DNA from 2 places in the Halomonas sp. TH-94 genome. Region 2 is predicted to be linked to the other one. Evidence: predicted binding sites of a transcription regulator. Region 2 holds the regulator's gene; the other holds the start of a gene.
The links. Region 2 encodes FliA, which starts transcription of late flagellar genes. Its sites were predicted from a motif close to CTAAAGTTNNNNNNNNNNCNGCCGATA; they were not measured.
Positions count from the first base shown of each region.

Region 1: fliD (flagellar filament capping protein FliD) is a predicted target of FliA. The motif match lies at 5,816-5,842, and genes of this name have one in related genera.

Region 1 is NZ_JBYCKL010000033.1:2,514-9,766, forward strand. Features, by position in the region: gene AC2VNO_RS05540 (EAL domain-containing protein) at 191-2,713, shown strand; gene AC2VNO_RS05545 (OmpA family protein) at 2,821-3,831, shown strand; gene AC2VNO_RS05550 (methyl-accepting chemotaxis protein) at 3,933-5,756, shown strand; gene fliD (flagellar filament capping protein FliD) at 5,887-7,248, shown strand.
Region 2 is NZ_JBYCKL010000085.1:10,447-17,699, forward strand. Features, by position in the region: gene flhF (flagellar biosynthesis GTPase FlhF) at 1-619, shown strand, start outside; gene AC2VNO_RS15945 (hypothetical protein) at 619-1,197, shown strand; gene AC2VNO_RS15950 (flagellar protein FlhE) at 1,209-1,607, shown strand; gene AC2VNO_RS15955 (RNA polymerase sigma factor FliA) at 1,674-2,381, shown strand; gene AC2VNO_RS15960 (EAL and HDOD domain-containing protein) at 2,378-3,586, opposite strand; gene AC2VNO_RS15965 (EAL domain-containing protein) at 3,668-4,441, opposite strand; gene AC2VNO_RS15970 (motility protein A) at 4,672-5,490, shown strand; gene AC2VNO_RS15975 (flagellar motor protein MotB) at 5,483-5,863, shown strand; gene AC2VNO_RS15980 (OmpA/MotB family protein) at 5,784-6,170, shown strand; gene AC2VNO_RS15985 (putative bifunctional diguanylate cyclase/phosphodiesterase) at 6,345-7,253, shown strand, end outside.

The DNA.
Region 1 (7,253 bases), on a different contig from region 2:
TTTCGGCGGCATGCTGTCGCAGCGTGGGCGGAATGAGGTATTTGTTGATGCAATATTAAGCCAACTGGCTAAAATGTAGTAACAGTTGGATACATTTTCATCCGAGGCAATACTGAGCTGTCAGACAAAAGCATGCGGCTACTCTCGCCTACGAGGCGTAGGAGCTGCAGTATCCAGCCGGCGAGACGATATGAGCCAAGAGCTTCCCATCGAGCGCATCATGCAAACCGGGCTTCTCACCTGCGAGCCCGAGACGCCGCTGTGGATGGCTGCCGAACGCATGGCGGCGCGTCAGTGCAGCTCCATCATCGTCGTGAAGGCGGGCATGCCGCTGGGTATCTGGTCCGAGCATGACGCGCTGGCCATCAATTTCGCTGATCCCGAGGCCGTCCGTCAGCCGATTTCACAGGTCATGAGCCAGCCGGTAGCGAGCCTTCATCTTTCGACGTCGATAAGTGAGGCAGCACTGCGTTTCAATGCCGAGCGGCGTCGCCACTTCCTGGTGGTCGATGACGCCGGAGCGCCAAAAGGCATCTTGTCGCAGACCGACGTCGCCTTGAATCAGGGCCTGGAACCCTATCTGCGTTTGCGCGAGGTGCGGGCAGCAATGCGTCAGCGTGCCCTTGTACTCGACGGCAGCCAACTGCTGGCTCAGGCAGCGCGATCCATGCGACTCTCCGAGTGCGACGCCGTGGTGGTCAAGTGTGCCGATGGCGAGCTGGGCATACTGACAGAGCGCGATCTGGTGAGATTCGTTGCCCGCCACCCGGGCAATATGGCCATTGAAGGCCTGGCCAGCCGGCCGCTACTGACAGTTCATCAGGACGATACTCTCATCGCCGCTCGCGACCTGCTGATGAATCATCGAGTGCGCCACCTGGCGGTGCTGGACGAGGCCGAGGAGGTAGTGGGACTGCTGGGCTTTCGTGACCTGTTAGCCGGGGCCGAGCATCTCTACATGCAGGATTTGCGCGATGCGCTCGAACAGCGCGACCGAGCACTCGCTCAGTCGCGGGAAAACCTGCAGTTGGCGGAGCGGGTCATCGACTCCTCGCTGGAAGGCATCATCATCACCGACCCCAGCAATCGCATTGAATTCGTCAACCGTGCCTTTACCCACATGACCGGCTTTACCACCGAGGAGGCGGTGGGGAAGACCCCGGAAATACTCTCTTCCGGACGCCACGATGCGGCCTTTTATCGTGAAATGTGGGATGCGTTGAAGCGAAGCGGTTATTGGCGCGGTGAAATCTGGAATCGACGCAAGAGCGGCGAGCTCTATCTCGAGTTGTTGACCATCACGGCGATCAGTGACGATAACGGCGCGGTGACGCACTACGCAGCGCTGTTCAGCGACATCACCCATCTGCGTGAGAATGAAGAGCGCATTCGCAAGCTGGCTTATTATGACGCTCTGACCGGCTTGCCCAACCGACGCCTGCTTGAGGATCGCCTGGAGCTGGCGATACGCCATGCTCATCGAAATCAGACCCGTCTGGCGGTGATCTACGTCGATCTGGACCACTTCAAGGAGGTCAACGATACGCTGGGTCATGCTTTCGGCGACGAACTGCTCGTCATGATGGCAGAGCGGTTGCAGCTGCGCCTGCGCGAGGACGACACCCTGGCCCGCCTGGGCGGCGATGAATTCCTCGTGCTGCTTCCCGACCTGGAAGAGGTCGACGAAGTGACTCGCGTCGCCCGACGCTTGGTGGAAGCCGTGGGCGAGCCTTGTGTGCTCGAGGGTCAGGAGTTTCATGTGGGATGCAGCCTCGGCATCAGCCTCTACCCCGACGACGCCACCTGCGCCGAATCGCTGGTCCACAATGCCGATGTGGCCATGTACCGCGCCAAGCAGGAGGGGCGCAACGGCTACCGGCTCTACCGCAACGAGATGAACCTGCAGGACGATCGGCAGCGGGCTCTCGAGAAAGCGCTGCGCGAAGCGTTCGTTTCCGGCGAGGGATTGCAGCTTCACTACCAGCCGATATTCGAACGTGCCAGCGGCAGGCTGCACAGTGCCGAGGCCCTGCTGCGCTGGCATCATCCGCTGTTGGGTACCGTACCGCCGATCAGCGTGGTGACCCTGGCCGAACGTGCCGGGCTGTTGCCGCAGTTGGACGACTACCTGTTGGAACAGATATGCACCCAGCTTGCCGCCTGGAGCGTTACCGGTGTCGGGCCGGTGCCTATCGGCATCAATCTTTCGGCGCGGCAATTCTGGCAGCATGACCTGCCCGTGCGGGTGGCCACGAAGCTCAAGCAGCACGGCCTGCCGCCCGGCCTGTTGGGATTCGAGATCGCCGAGCGCACTTTGTTGGACAAGCCCCATCAGGCCGCCGTGGTGCTCAAGCGGCTGCGTCGTCTCGGTGGGGAGGTGGCCATCAACGATTTCGGCACCGGCTATGCCTCGCTCGGCTTCCTGCATGAGCTGCCGGTCAGCATGCTGAAGATCGACCGCCGCTTCGTGCAGCGATTGGACAGTGGGCAGAAGGGCAGTGCCGCCATCGTGGCGGCGGTCGCCGGCCTTGCCCGTGAAATGGAGCTGCGCCTGACTGCCGTGGGCGTCGAGACCGAGGCTCAGCGTGAGATTCTGGGCCGCCATGGGGTGGAGCTGATCCAGGGCTATCTCACCGGGCGAGCGGAGCCGGCCGATATCTTCACCAGCCGATACCTGACTTCCCATAGCGATCTGCCCGAAAGTGCCCGTTGAGGACGAGCAGGGGGCCGTGAATCGCGCTATTCATGGTTTCACTCGTCGCCCTGACCCGTTAGGCTTGGCGACTTCGCCCATATCCTTCAGCGGGTGACGCCGTTTCAATGAGTTCCCTGGAATCCAGCAGTGGCGATCATCGTGGCCCCATGCGCCATGAGTCGCTCATGCCCAGTCACCAGGATCACGACCAGGATAGCGCCTGGATGATCGGGTATCTTGACATCATGACGCTGCTGGTGGCGTTGATGGTGCTCATTTTTACTCTTTCCAGCTTCGGCCGCTCCGATGAGGACAGCGTAGCGCTATCCGCTCGGGTGCCTTTTGCGATACCCCTACCCAGCGAGATAACTCAGGCTCTGCCCGCTGTCGACGCACCTCGGCCCGTTTCCGATCGCCTGAGTCAGGCGGCCATTGCGGCGGCGCTGGGCGTCGCCGGGCTGCCGCGTCGCGCCGTGCCGCCGCCGGCTCCTGCGGCCTCGCTTGCCTTCGTTGCACCCACCCCGCTGGCGTTACTGGAGCAGACGGCAAGCCCGCCGTTGCTGCTGGCGCAGCCGCTGCTGGCAAGCAACGAAACGCTGTCTGCCTCGCGTGGCGATTTCATTCTGGTGTTGACAGATCGCCCCCCAAGCGACATGCAGCCGGTCGGACAGCCTGCCATCGCGGCGTCGCAAGTCATTCAGCAAGCCTTGAACGAACGCCTGGCGGATGCCCCCTATCTGCCGGACCTGGAAGGGGTCCAGGTAACCCGGGTCGCCGAGGGCATCAAGCTGCGCGTGGAAGACAGGCTGCTGTTTCCCACCGCTGCTGCGGAGCTCACCGAAGATGGTGAAGCGTTGATCCAACGGCTGGTAGAGGTGATTCAGCGTCATGACGGTGAGGTTGCCGTGGAGGGCCACACCGACAGCCGGCCCATCCAGACCAATGAATTTCCCTCCAACTGGGTGCTCTCCAGCGCTCGCGCCATCGCCATCGTCCACGCATTGGAACGCTCAGGCGTAGAGCCGCAGCGCCTGCGGGCGGTGGGCCTGGCCGACACCCGTCCTTTGGCAACCAACGAGACGGGAGAAGGGCGGGCTCAGAACCGCCGAGTCGAGGTGATCATTCATGCGCAGTGAAAAATTAGCCTAAAGTCTAGGCGCTCGCAGTCGATAACACGTTAAACCCGGCACACGGACGTGGTCGGCAACGTATCCCACTTCCACTGCGAGTGTCCTCCATGCTCACCTCCCTGCGCTTGCGCCTTCTTCTGGCCACGGCCGCCGTCATTGCTTCGGCACTGCTCATCAATGCCGCTATCAGCTACTTCACCCTTCAACATCACAACGACCAGCAGGTGGCACGTAACTTGTCGGCCGTGGCTCATGGTAACGGCCTGGCCATCGGTGAATGGATCGATGCCCGTGCCGACATGCTCGAGGCGCTTGCACCAGTGGCCCAGCGTGAAGAGCCCCTCGATGCGCTTTTGCAGCTCGAGGCCTCGGGCGGATTCATATCTGCTTACCTTGCATTTCCAGATGATGGCAGGGGGGTCTTTTCCGATGGCTGGAACCCGCCGGCCGACTATGATCCACGTCAGCGCCCTTGGTACTTACAAGCAGTGGAAGCGGGGGGCACCATCGTCACCGAGCCCTATATAGACGCAAGTACCGGTGGCTTGATCGTCACCATTGCTACTCCTTTTCATGTCAACGGCCAACTGGTCGCCGTTGGCGGTGGCGATATTGCCATCGGTGAAATCGTGAGCAACGTAGGGTCTATTGCACCGACACCTAACAGCTTTGCTTTCCTGGTCACCGCCGATGGCACCTTGGTGGCGCATCCCGATCCGGCGATGACTCTCGAGCCTGCCTCGCGTCTGACGTCAGCCTTCACGGCGGACTATTTTTCCGCCCCGATAGGCGTCGGAACCCCCGTTCGCCTTGCCCTGGGAGGTCGAGACAAGTGGCTGCGCAGCGTGCCCATCAGCGGCACCGATTGGCAGTTGGTCGTGGCGCTGGATGAACGTGAGGCCACCGCCGGCTTGCGTGCCGTGTTGAGCAATGCGTTGATAACGCTGGTGCTGGTGGTACTTGGTGCGGCTATGGTGCTCGGGGCGCTGCTCAAGCTCATGTTCCGACGCCTGCAGTCGGTTCGCGATGCCATGGCGGATATCGCCAGCGGCGATGGCGACTTGACCCAGCGTCTGCCAGAAGGTGGGCGTGATGAGGTGGCGCAAATCGCGACCGCATTCAATCAGTTCGTGTCGCGAATCGAGAGCGTGATGATCACCATCCGTGACGCCAGCGAATCCGTTACCGTGGCCGCCGGCGAGATCGCCAGCGGCGGCCAGGATCTTTCACGGCGGACCGAGAACGCCGCGTCCAGCCTGCAGCAGAGCTCGGCCACCATTGAAGAGATCACCAGCACCGTCGAACACACCGCCGATTCGGCCCGTCATGCCAATGAACTATCGCAGTCGGCCTCCGACGTGGCAACCCGCGGTGGTGAAGTGGTGGGCCAGGTCGTGACAACCATGCAGGAGATCACTGCCTCATCCGAGCGAATCGGCAATATCGTCAAAGTCATGGACGGTATCGCCTTCCAGACCAACTTGCTGGCGCTCAACGCCTCGGTAGAGGCGGCTCGGGCCGGTGAGCAGGGTCGGGGGTTTGCGGTAGTGGCCGGCGAAGTACGTCAACTGGCGACGCGCAGCGCCGAAGCTTCACGTGAAATTCGCGGCTTGATCGAAGCCTCCGGCCAGAAGGTGGCTTCGGGTACTGAACTGGTGCAGCAGGCCGGCACGACCATGGAAGAACTGGTTGCCGGGGTCAACCGTGTGGCCAAGGTGCTGGGTGAGATAAGTGTGGCGGCAAGCGAACAGAGCGACGGTATCGGCCAGGTCAACGTCGCCGTGGCCGAACTCGACCGCATGACCCAGCAGAACGCGGCGCTGGTGGAAGAGTCTACGGTGGCGGCCGAGCAGCTCAAGGAGCAGGCCGATCGGCTGGCCGAAGCCGTGGGCGGGTTCAAGCTCAGCGAGCATCGCCTGGTTCAGTCGTAATCATCCACAAGGCCGCATGGAGGCGGCCAAGCTGGCTAGACACTTTTTCACTTGATGAGCTAAAGTTTTCAGCTCAGCCGCCGAGGTAGAGATAACAGGAAGTCAATACACCGACACAAGGCAGTTGCTTATGGCCAGCATTTCTTCCCTCGGCATCGGCTCCGGGCTCGATCTCAACGGTCTGCTCGACCAGCTCAACGAGGCAGAGCGCGGCAAGCTCAAGCCCATCGAACGCCAGATCGAGACGCAGCAGGTCAAGATCTCCGCCTACGGCGAGCTCAAAGGTGCGCTTTCCGGTTTTCAAACGGCCGCCAACGCCCTCAACGACGCGTCGCTCTACCAGAGCTTATCCACTGCTGTCAGTGGCGATGCCGTGCAGGCGGCGGCAGGCAAAGACGCCAGTATCGGCCAGTACGCCATCGAAGTGTCGCAACTGGCTGCTGCCGGTAGCCTGGCCACTCAGCGGGTGGACAGCCTCGACACCGCGCTCAACGATGGCGAAGCCACGCTCAACCTCACCTTCGCCGATTCCGCCCTCGACCATGGCGTCACCATTGCCGCCAACAGCACTCTCGAGGACGTTCGTAACGCCATTAACGCCGACCCCGATGCAGCGGTCACGGCATCCATCGTCAACGATGGAGAAGGCTATCGTCTGGCGCTGATGTCGAAAGACACCGGTGAGCAGGCTGCGATCATAGGCACCGATTTTGCCGCCATGGCCAACCAGACCACGCTGAGCGATACCGATATCGTCCAGCCTGGACTCGATGCCGAGCTGATCGTCAACGGCATTCCCATCGTCAGTGCCAGTAATAAGGTAGAGGGCGCCATTCAGGGCGTTACGCTGAACCTGAATGAGACAGGAAGCAGTAACGTAGTGGTTGAACAGAACACCCGCGCGGTGCGCGAGGCCATCACCGGCTTCGTCGAGGCTTTCAATGCACTCAAGGGCACTATCGGCGAGTTGACCGCCTTCAGTGGCGAAAGCGGAGCGGCTGGCGATTTGCTTGGCGACAGCGCCGTACGCAGCATCGAGGGGCGCTTGCGCGGCGTGCTGGCGGGTGGCGTGGCGGGGGGCGAGGGCGGATTCTCCATGCTCAGCGAGATCGGCATCACGCTCAAGCTCGACGGCACCTTGGAAATCGACGAGTCACGCCTGGATTCGGTGATCGCCAACGATCAGGAAGCGCTGAGTGCCTTCTTCGCCGGTGACAGCGCCACGGGCGGCATGGCCGGCCAGATCAGCGAGACGGTTACCCAGCTCGTCGGTTCCAACGGTGCCCTGGGTGGTGCCATCAGCGGCGCCGAGAGCCGCATCGTGAGCCTTAACGAACGTTTCACCCGCATGGAGCAGAGCATCGAAGCCACCATCGCTCGCTACCGCACTCAGTTTGGCCAGCTCGATGGCATGATCGCCCAGATGAACCAGACCAGCGACTACCTCTTCCAGCAGTTCGAGATGATGAACGCCCAGCTCGGACGGGATTGATAGCT
Region 2 (7,253 bases):
TACATGGTGCAGCCAGGTCAGGGGCAGCCTGCGTGTCGAATTTGCGGGAGAGCGCCAGACATTGAGCGGGCTCGAAGCGGTAGCCGAGTCCGTAGGTCAGGTGCGCTGTCGTTTCCGCGGCGAGGCGGCGCGGCTGGTATTGACCTCCTTGCCTGTCGGCGTCCACTTCAAAGGGAGCCGTCGCGACTCGGCTGCTCTCGAAGTGAGGGCCTGGTTTGGCCAGGTACGCGACGAAGAAAGCGGCAAGATCCTAGTCAGGCGCTGCTGGGTCACGCCTGAAAGGCTGGGAGAAGAAGTTCAACCGCTGCTGCTTTCGCTTTTGCAGGGTGACGTACTGCCTCAGCTGACTCGGCGCGCCTGGCAGCGTCTCGATTCCAGTGAGATCGGTGAGATGCGCGCTGACGTGCGCCTGCTGATGGCCAGTGGTCTGGCCACGGTGGCTGCTCATCTCGATCTTGCCGAAGACGAGAAGGCCATGGATCTCAGAGCCGAGCTGCTCGGACTCAGTGGCGGCAAGCGTCGTCGCCGCGACGTGGCATTGCTCGAAGCATTGATACAGCTATTTCTGGTGCGCGATGCCATTCGCCACCTTGGCCTTGGTGAAAGGGAGTCAAGTTGATGGGATGGGACCAGGCCGCGGGCCTGCGCCAATGGGCGAACGGTACATCGCAGGACGACTGCCCGTTACACGTGGCTGAAATGCTGGTCGAACTCGCCGCGGAGATAGCTCCCGGGGATCCATCGAAGCGCTCGGCTGCCCAGCCGGTCCCCACGAGTGGGGCGATCAAGCCGCCCAAGCCTCGCAGCGACCAGGAGCTGACGCTGATGGTGCTGGGGCTGGCGGGCACGGCGGAGCGGCATACAGCCCGGGTAACCGAGCTATTTGAGAGCTGGGCACGGGAGGGTAGGCGCTGGGTCGGCAATCCGCGTGCCTGGCGTATCGTGGCGTTACCGATCAATAGCTCACATCTGCCCCTGTTGGCAGCACAGCAATCCCATTGGGCGCTTTGGGTAGACGATGACCTGGAGGCCTTTCGCCGCGGCTATCGCATGCTCCAGCAGATCGCCGAGCAGGGCGGGCCGCAGCGTCTGATCGCCGTGCATCCGCCGGGGGTGGGGCGTGAAGGCCTGCTGAGTAATCTTCAATATGTGGCGGAAGCATACTTTGGCATCGAACTGTTGGTATTGGCGCGATGAAGCCACGGGTCTTGCAAGGTATCGTTATCCTGGCCATATGTGGAGCCTGGGCGGGCTTGGCCCAGGCTGCGGGTAGCTGGGTAGCGACGGCCCCTGCCGTCCAGGTGGTGATGAGCGAACGTCCGGCAATGTCCGCCGCTCTTCTACCTCCAACGCCGGAGCTGGCCCAAGGCCAGGTAATGGGCCGGGTGAACTGGCAGTATCAGCCACTGGCAGGGAGAGAGGTGAATGCCTGGCTTTGCCACATGGGGGGATGTGTGCCACTGCCTGGCTCACGAGGACAGACCGAGGCGCTGGCCGGTATGCCGGCCGATACCCCACTTTACTTTCAGTTCTCCCTGCAGGAGCGTGGCCAGCGCGCTGCGACCCTGCAGGGGCTGCAGGTGATAGTGAATCATCACAACCTGTAGTGAATCTGACTCGTCGAGCATGGTGAAGCGATGCTCGAGGGAACCGTCAGCCGCGAGAGCAAGAGCATGTACACAGCACGAGGCAAGATAGAACAGTCGGACCTGCTGGAAGAGTACCTGCCGCTGGTGAGGCGCCAGGCGCTGTCGATGCAGGTTCGTCTACCCGCAAGTATCGAGCTCGATGATTTGATTCAGGCCGGTACGGTAGGGTTGCTGGAAGCGATGGGTCGTTTCGACGCCAGTCAAGGCGCCAGCTTCGCTACCTTCGCCAGCCAGCGTATTCGAGGCGCCATGCTGGATGAGCTGCGCAGCCGCGATTGGTTGCCACGCAGCGTGAGGCGCAATGCACGGGCGGTCGATGAAGCCGTGCGTCGTCTGGAGCAGCAGCTGGGCAGGCCGGCGGAGGAGAATGAGATTGCCGCTGAGCTCGAGATGGGACTCGCAGAGTACCGACAACTGTTGAACGATACCAACAGCGGTCACCTGCTGCCTTTCGAGGTGCTGGTGTCGGAAGGCGTAGAGCCCGGCATCGAGGATGCCACCATCGATACGCCTTACCGCATGCTGATCGATGCGGAGAAGCGTCAGCAGTTGGTCGAGGGCATCGAGGCGTTACCCGAGCGGGAAAAGCTGCTGATGGCGCTGTACTACCAGGAAGAGCTCAACCTCAAGGAGATCGGCGTCGTGCTCGGGGTCACCGAATCGCGGGTATGCCAGTTGCATAGCCAGGCCGTGAGCCGGTTGCGCGTACGCCTGGCCGAGAGCGACGACTAAAGGTTGTCCATCAGCGCTTTGGTACTCGCCAAGGCTTCCATGTAGCAGGCGTGGAGTCGGTCGGCTGGCACATCGTCGATGGCAGCTTCTACCTGCCGCTCATGATTTTCGCAAAGGGTAAGCACGGCGCCTAGCGGCCCGACACGGTACTTCAAGGCTTCGATGATGGGCAAGCCAAGCGGCAGGTGCTCGAGCAGGGTGCTGCGATCCTCCTCGAGCAGGGCGTCCATCAGCGAGAACAGACCCGTGGTGAAGGCATCCTCGGGATCCAGGGTGGGGAAGGGGGCAGCAAGATTCCGGCACATGAAGGCACGAACAAGCGCCATGCGCAGTACGATGCGAGATGAGGGCTGCAAGCTGGCCAGGGTCAGCGTCAGGATCAGGCGCCGCAATTCGATCAGCCCGAGTACCTGTACCGCTCGATGCAGATCCACTGCCTTGCCACCGCGATTGAAATAGGAAGAATTTGCACGGCGCAGAATGGCCACGTGGAGATGCGGCACTTGCACCACCAGTTCGTGCATCCGGTTCAGGTCGCTGTTGTCCTCGTAAAGGGCGCGGATGAGACGGATTTGTGCGGCCCGGTTACCGTGGCGCCCGCGCGGCTGAGAGGCAATGAAGCTGGGATGCGCCAAGTATTGGCCATGGTAGTAGTCACAGCCCATCGCCTGATAGCGCTCCAGCGCCTGGCGACTGTCGAGATTTTCGACCAGCAGTTTTATGTTACGTGCCGGGAGCTTTTCCAGCGTCTGTTCATCGAGGTCGCTGGGTGACGTGAGCAGAATGATATCGCAGCGGCCAAGCATGGTGCCGACATCCTGCTTGATCAGGCGGGAAGGCATGATGACCCGGTAGCCGCGCTCACGAATGTCGTCCAGACGCTCGAGCAACTCGGCATCGATGGAGCCGACCTCGGCGATCCCGAGGGCCAGGCGTGGTGCCGGCGTGGGAAGCAGCTCCGGGCGGTCCAGCCACTCCAGGGGTAGGTCGATGAACAGCGTTCTATCGCCCAGCAGACCGGCATCGCCCAGCTCGTACACAGCACTCGCCAGTGCCCGGGCCGTGGCAGACATCAGATCTTCGACTTCGTCATCGGCTTCGACGTGCCGGCCGTAGACGAGGCGATCGGCCACATGGTGATGGCTGGCATCGTGAACCGGGTGAAGGGCGATGGTGAAAGGCTCTGGTTCCCTAGGTCCGGACATGCTGCTTGGCTCCCTGCTGAGTGTTGCTGCACCCAGGTATATTTAATGTTTGCTGATGTTACGGCGGCGAAGGCCCCGGTTCTACAGCGCTTGGCGCAAAGCCGCGAGAGTTGGCTCGAGATCGGGAGACAGACTCTCGAGGCTGGGGCGGGCATGAAAGAAGCCTTGCTGCTGAGTGATGCCGTGACGGCCAAGCCAGAGTGCTTCCTCACGTGTTTCCACGCCTTCGGCGACCAGATCGATGTTCAGTTCGCCTGCAAGGCCGACGAGTGCCCTGAGGATGGCCTGGCGGCGCGTGTCCTGGTCGCAGCTCATGATCAAGGCGCGGTCGAGCTTGAGCCGGTCCGGGTGCAGTTCCGTCAACAGGTCGAGGTTGGCGAAGCCGTTGCCGAAATCATCAAGCGCGGTCATGAAGCCCATGCTCCGGTAGGCCTCGATGATGTTGCGCAGGTGTTGGTCCTGGACCTTTTCGGTTTCGGTGACCTCGAACACCAATCGCTCCACTGGCCAGCCAACCTTGCTGGAGATGGCCAAGGTAGCCTGAATGCAGGCTTGGGGTTCGTAGACGGCATTGGGCAGAAAGTTGATCGACAGGCTTTCCTGCATGCCGAGCTGACTGGCGAGTTCGATGGCACGGATGCGACAGGCCTGATCGAAGCGGTAGAGAAGGCGCGGGGTCACCTGGGCCAGAATGCTGGCGGCAGACTCGCCCGCCGGACCTCTGACGAGTGCCTCGTAGGTCGTGATCTTGGCTGCGTTCAGATCGACGATAGGCTGGAAAGCCATGGTGAACGTGAAGGGCAGTGCTCCTTCGCAGCGTTCGCAGGCCCCGTCTTTCTCGGCGCACCGTTGCATGTCGTTTCCTCTCTGGCCGCCTTCGGCCAGCTGGTGGTTTTTTCTGTGCCGCAGGCGAACAGAACCGTGATTTATTCCCTATCGGCAGGCAAAGAGGGAACTTTAGTAAGAGACATTGAATTGATGTGGATCAAGAACAGTGGGGGTGGCGCCTTGGTTTCTTTAAAGTGCCCTCTTTCGCTGCCGATAAAAATCGTTAGACTCGATGCCCCGCATCTCCAGGAGCCTGAATGAATCCTTCAACCCTCATCGGTATGTTCGCCAGTGTCGTACTTTTGGTCAGCGTGCTGTTCTTCACTGCCGAATCGCCCCAGAGCTTTCTCAACCTGCCGGGCCTTGCCATCGTTCTCGCAGGCACCATGGCTGCTACCTTCATCAGCTACCCGCTCAAGGAGGTCGTTCGTGTGGTGCGCCTGGTGGGTCTGGTGTTTCGGCGTGAGAACACCTACATGAGGGATGACATCAAGGAGCTGGTGGACATCTCTCGGCTGTGGTTCAAGGGTGACGTCCGGGCCGTCGAAGCGGCGCTCGAGAAAGCGCGAAACCCCTTCTTGCGTACGGGCATTCAATTGGTCATCGCCAATACCAAGGAAGAGGAGATCTTCGATCTGCTGCGCTGGCGAATCGCCCGGCTCAAGGCACGTGAACACGCCGAAGCCCAGATCTTTCGTACCATGGCCACCTATGCCCCAGCGTTCGGCATGATCGGAACTCTGGTCGGGCTGGTGAACATGCTCGAAGTGATGGAGTCCGGCGACCTGCATGTGATCGGCCCGCGTATGGCCGTGGCTTTGCTGACGACCTTCTATGGCATTCTGCTGGCCAACCTGGTTTTCAAACCGATTGCGGTGAAGCTCGAGCGGCGTACTGAAGAGCGCCTGATTGCCATGAACATGGTGCTCGAGGGTATTTCGTTGATCACCAAGCGTCGTCTGCCCTCCTTCATCGAAGAAACCCTCAACTCCTTCGTGGTCAACTATCACGACGAAATCCGCGACCCCATCGTGGCCAGGCAGGACGCCATCGACGAGCAGGCTCGCAATGCTTGATCGCAGCACGCGAGATCTTCTCAACCCACCAGCCACCGGTGATGGTGACGGGGAGGGTTGGCTGGTCAGCTACCTGGATGTGCTGACTCTGTTGATCACGCTGTTCGTGCTGCTGCTTTCACTGGCAGGAAACGGCCTTGCCGTACAGGGAAGCCGCTATGCCGGCGAAGTGGCTTCGGCGATCTCACCCCAGGCCGAGGCGGCGGCGCGGATGGTGGCAGGGGCCGGGCTCAAGCCTCGTCACGATGGTCTACAACCTCGCCTGCCGAATCTCGACATAGAGGGGGGTCAGCGTGGCCGAGGGGCGGCAGGGCATCACGCTGCGGATCGACGACAATCTTCTGTTCAGCAGCGGGCAGGCCACTCTGACTGAGCAAGGCCGACGGGTGCTGAGCGGCCTGCATGAGGTACTCGAGACGTTTGAAGGAGATGTTTCGGTTGAGGGGCATACCGACGATATCCCCATTGCCACGGCTCAATTTCCTTCCAATTGGGAGCTCTCTTCCGCCCGCGCCATTGCCGTGCTGCGTTATCTCTCCGAGATTGGGGTGAATGCCGGCCGACTTCGCGCGGTGGGCTATGCCGACACACGACCCATGGAAAGCAATGAAACCCTGGAAGGGCGTGCTGCCAATCGACGTGTCGAACTGCTGTTGCACCAACAGCTGACGGAACATTAGGCCCGTGACCGAATAAGTCATTGTTGCTCGCTATAAGGACACCGCATGACGGCAAAAGGGGCAGGCCGGAAGCCACCGTCGTATCGGCGTTGGCCGGCCTGGCAGGCTGCGCTCCTCTGTAGCGCGGCGATATTGCCGCTGACGTCAGTTCTGCTATGGGCGGACTGGCGCGACGTGGCCGCACCCATAGGTGTGGGGGGCAGTATCATGGCGGTGCTGGGTGGCGTACTGCTGCGTCAATCTCGGCGCCTGGCCCGCGCCGAGGAGGCGCTCTTTCACAGCGAAAAGCATTTGCTCCAATTGAATGAGTCGCTGCAGGCGGAGCTCGACATCGCGGCACTGGCGTTCGACACCCACTTGGGCATGTTCATCACCGATGCCAAGGGGAATATATGCAAGGTCAACCCCACCTTCGAGCGCATAACCGGATATCGGGCCGAAGAGGTGTTGGGCGTGAATCCCCGCATTCTGAACTCAGGGCGTCACGATGCCGATTTCTATCGCGAGATGTGGACCTGCATTCACGCACAGGGCAGCTGGCAGGGTGAGGTGTGGAATCGCCGCAAGAATGGCGAAATCTATCCTCAGTGGGTCACCATAAGTGCCGTCAAGGATGGTGCGGGAAAGCCGAGTCATTATGTGGCCACGCTCAGTGATATCACACTGCGCCGCGCTGCCGAACAGGAAGCGCATCGTCTCGCGTTTTACGACCCGCTCACGGGCCTGCCCAATCGACGCATGCTGCTGGACCGCATGGCGCACGCGCTGCGAAAGTATACCGTCGAGGGGCAGCAGGGGGCGCTGATGTTCATTGATCTGGACGGCTTCAAGCACGTCAATGACAGCCTCGGTCACCAGGCGGGCGATGAGCTGCTGCAGTTGACTGCCAAGCGCATTGCGGAGGTCAGCGGCGATTCCGTCCTGGTGGCGCGGCTGGGTGGCGACGAGTTCGTGATACTGGTCGAGGAGCTGGGGCACTCGGTCGTCGATGCCTCGCAGCGAATTGAGCGAGTGGCCTCCCGTCTCTTGAGCAAGCTGGCCGAGCCCTGCTGGCTCGGTCAGCGTCGCCACTTGCTGTCCGGC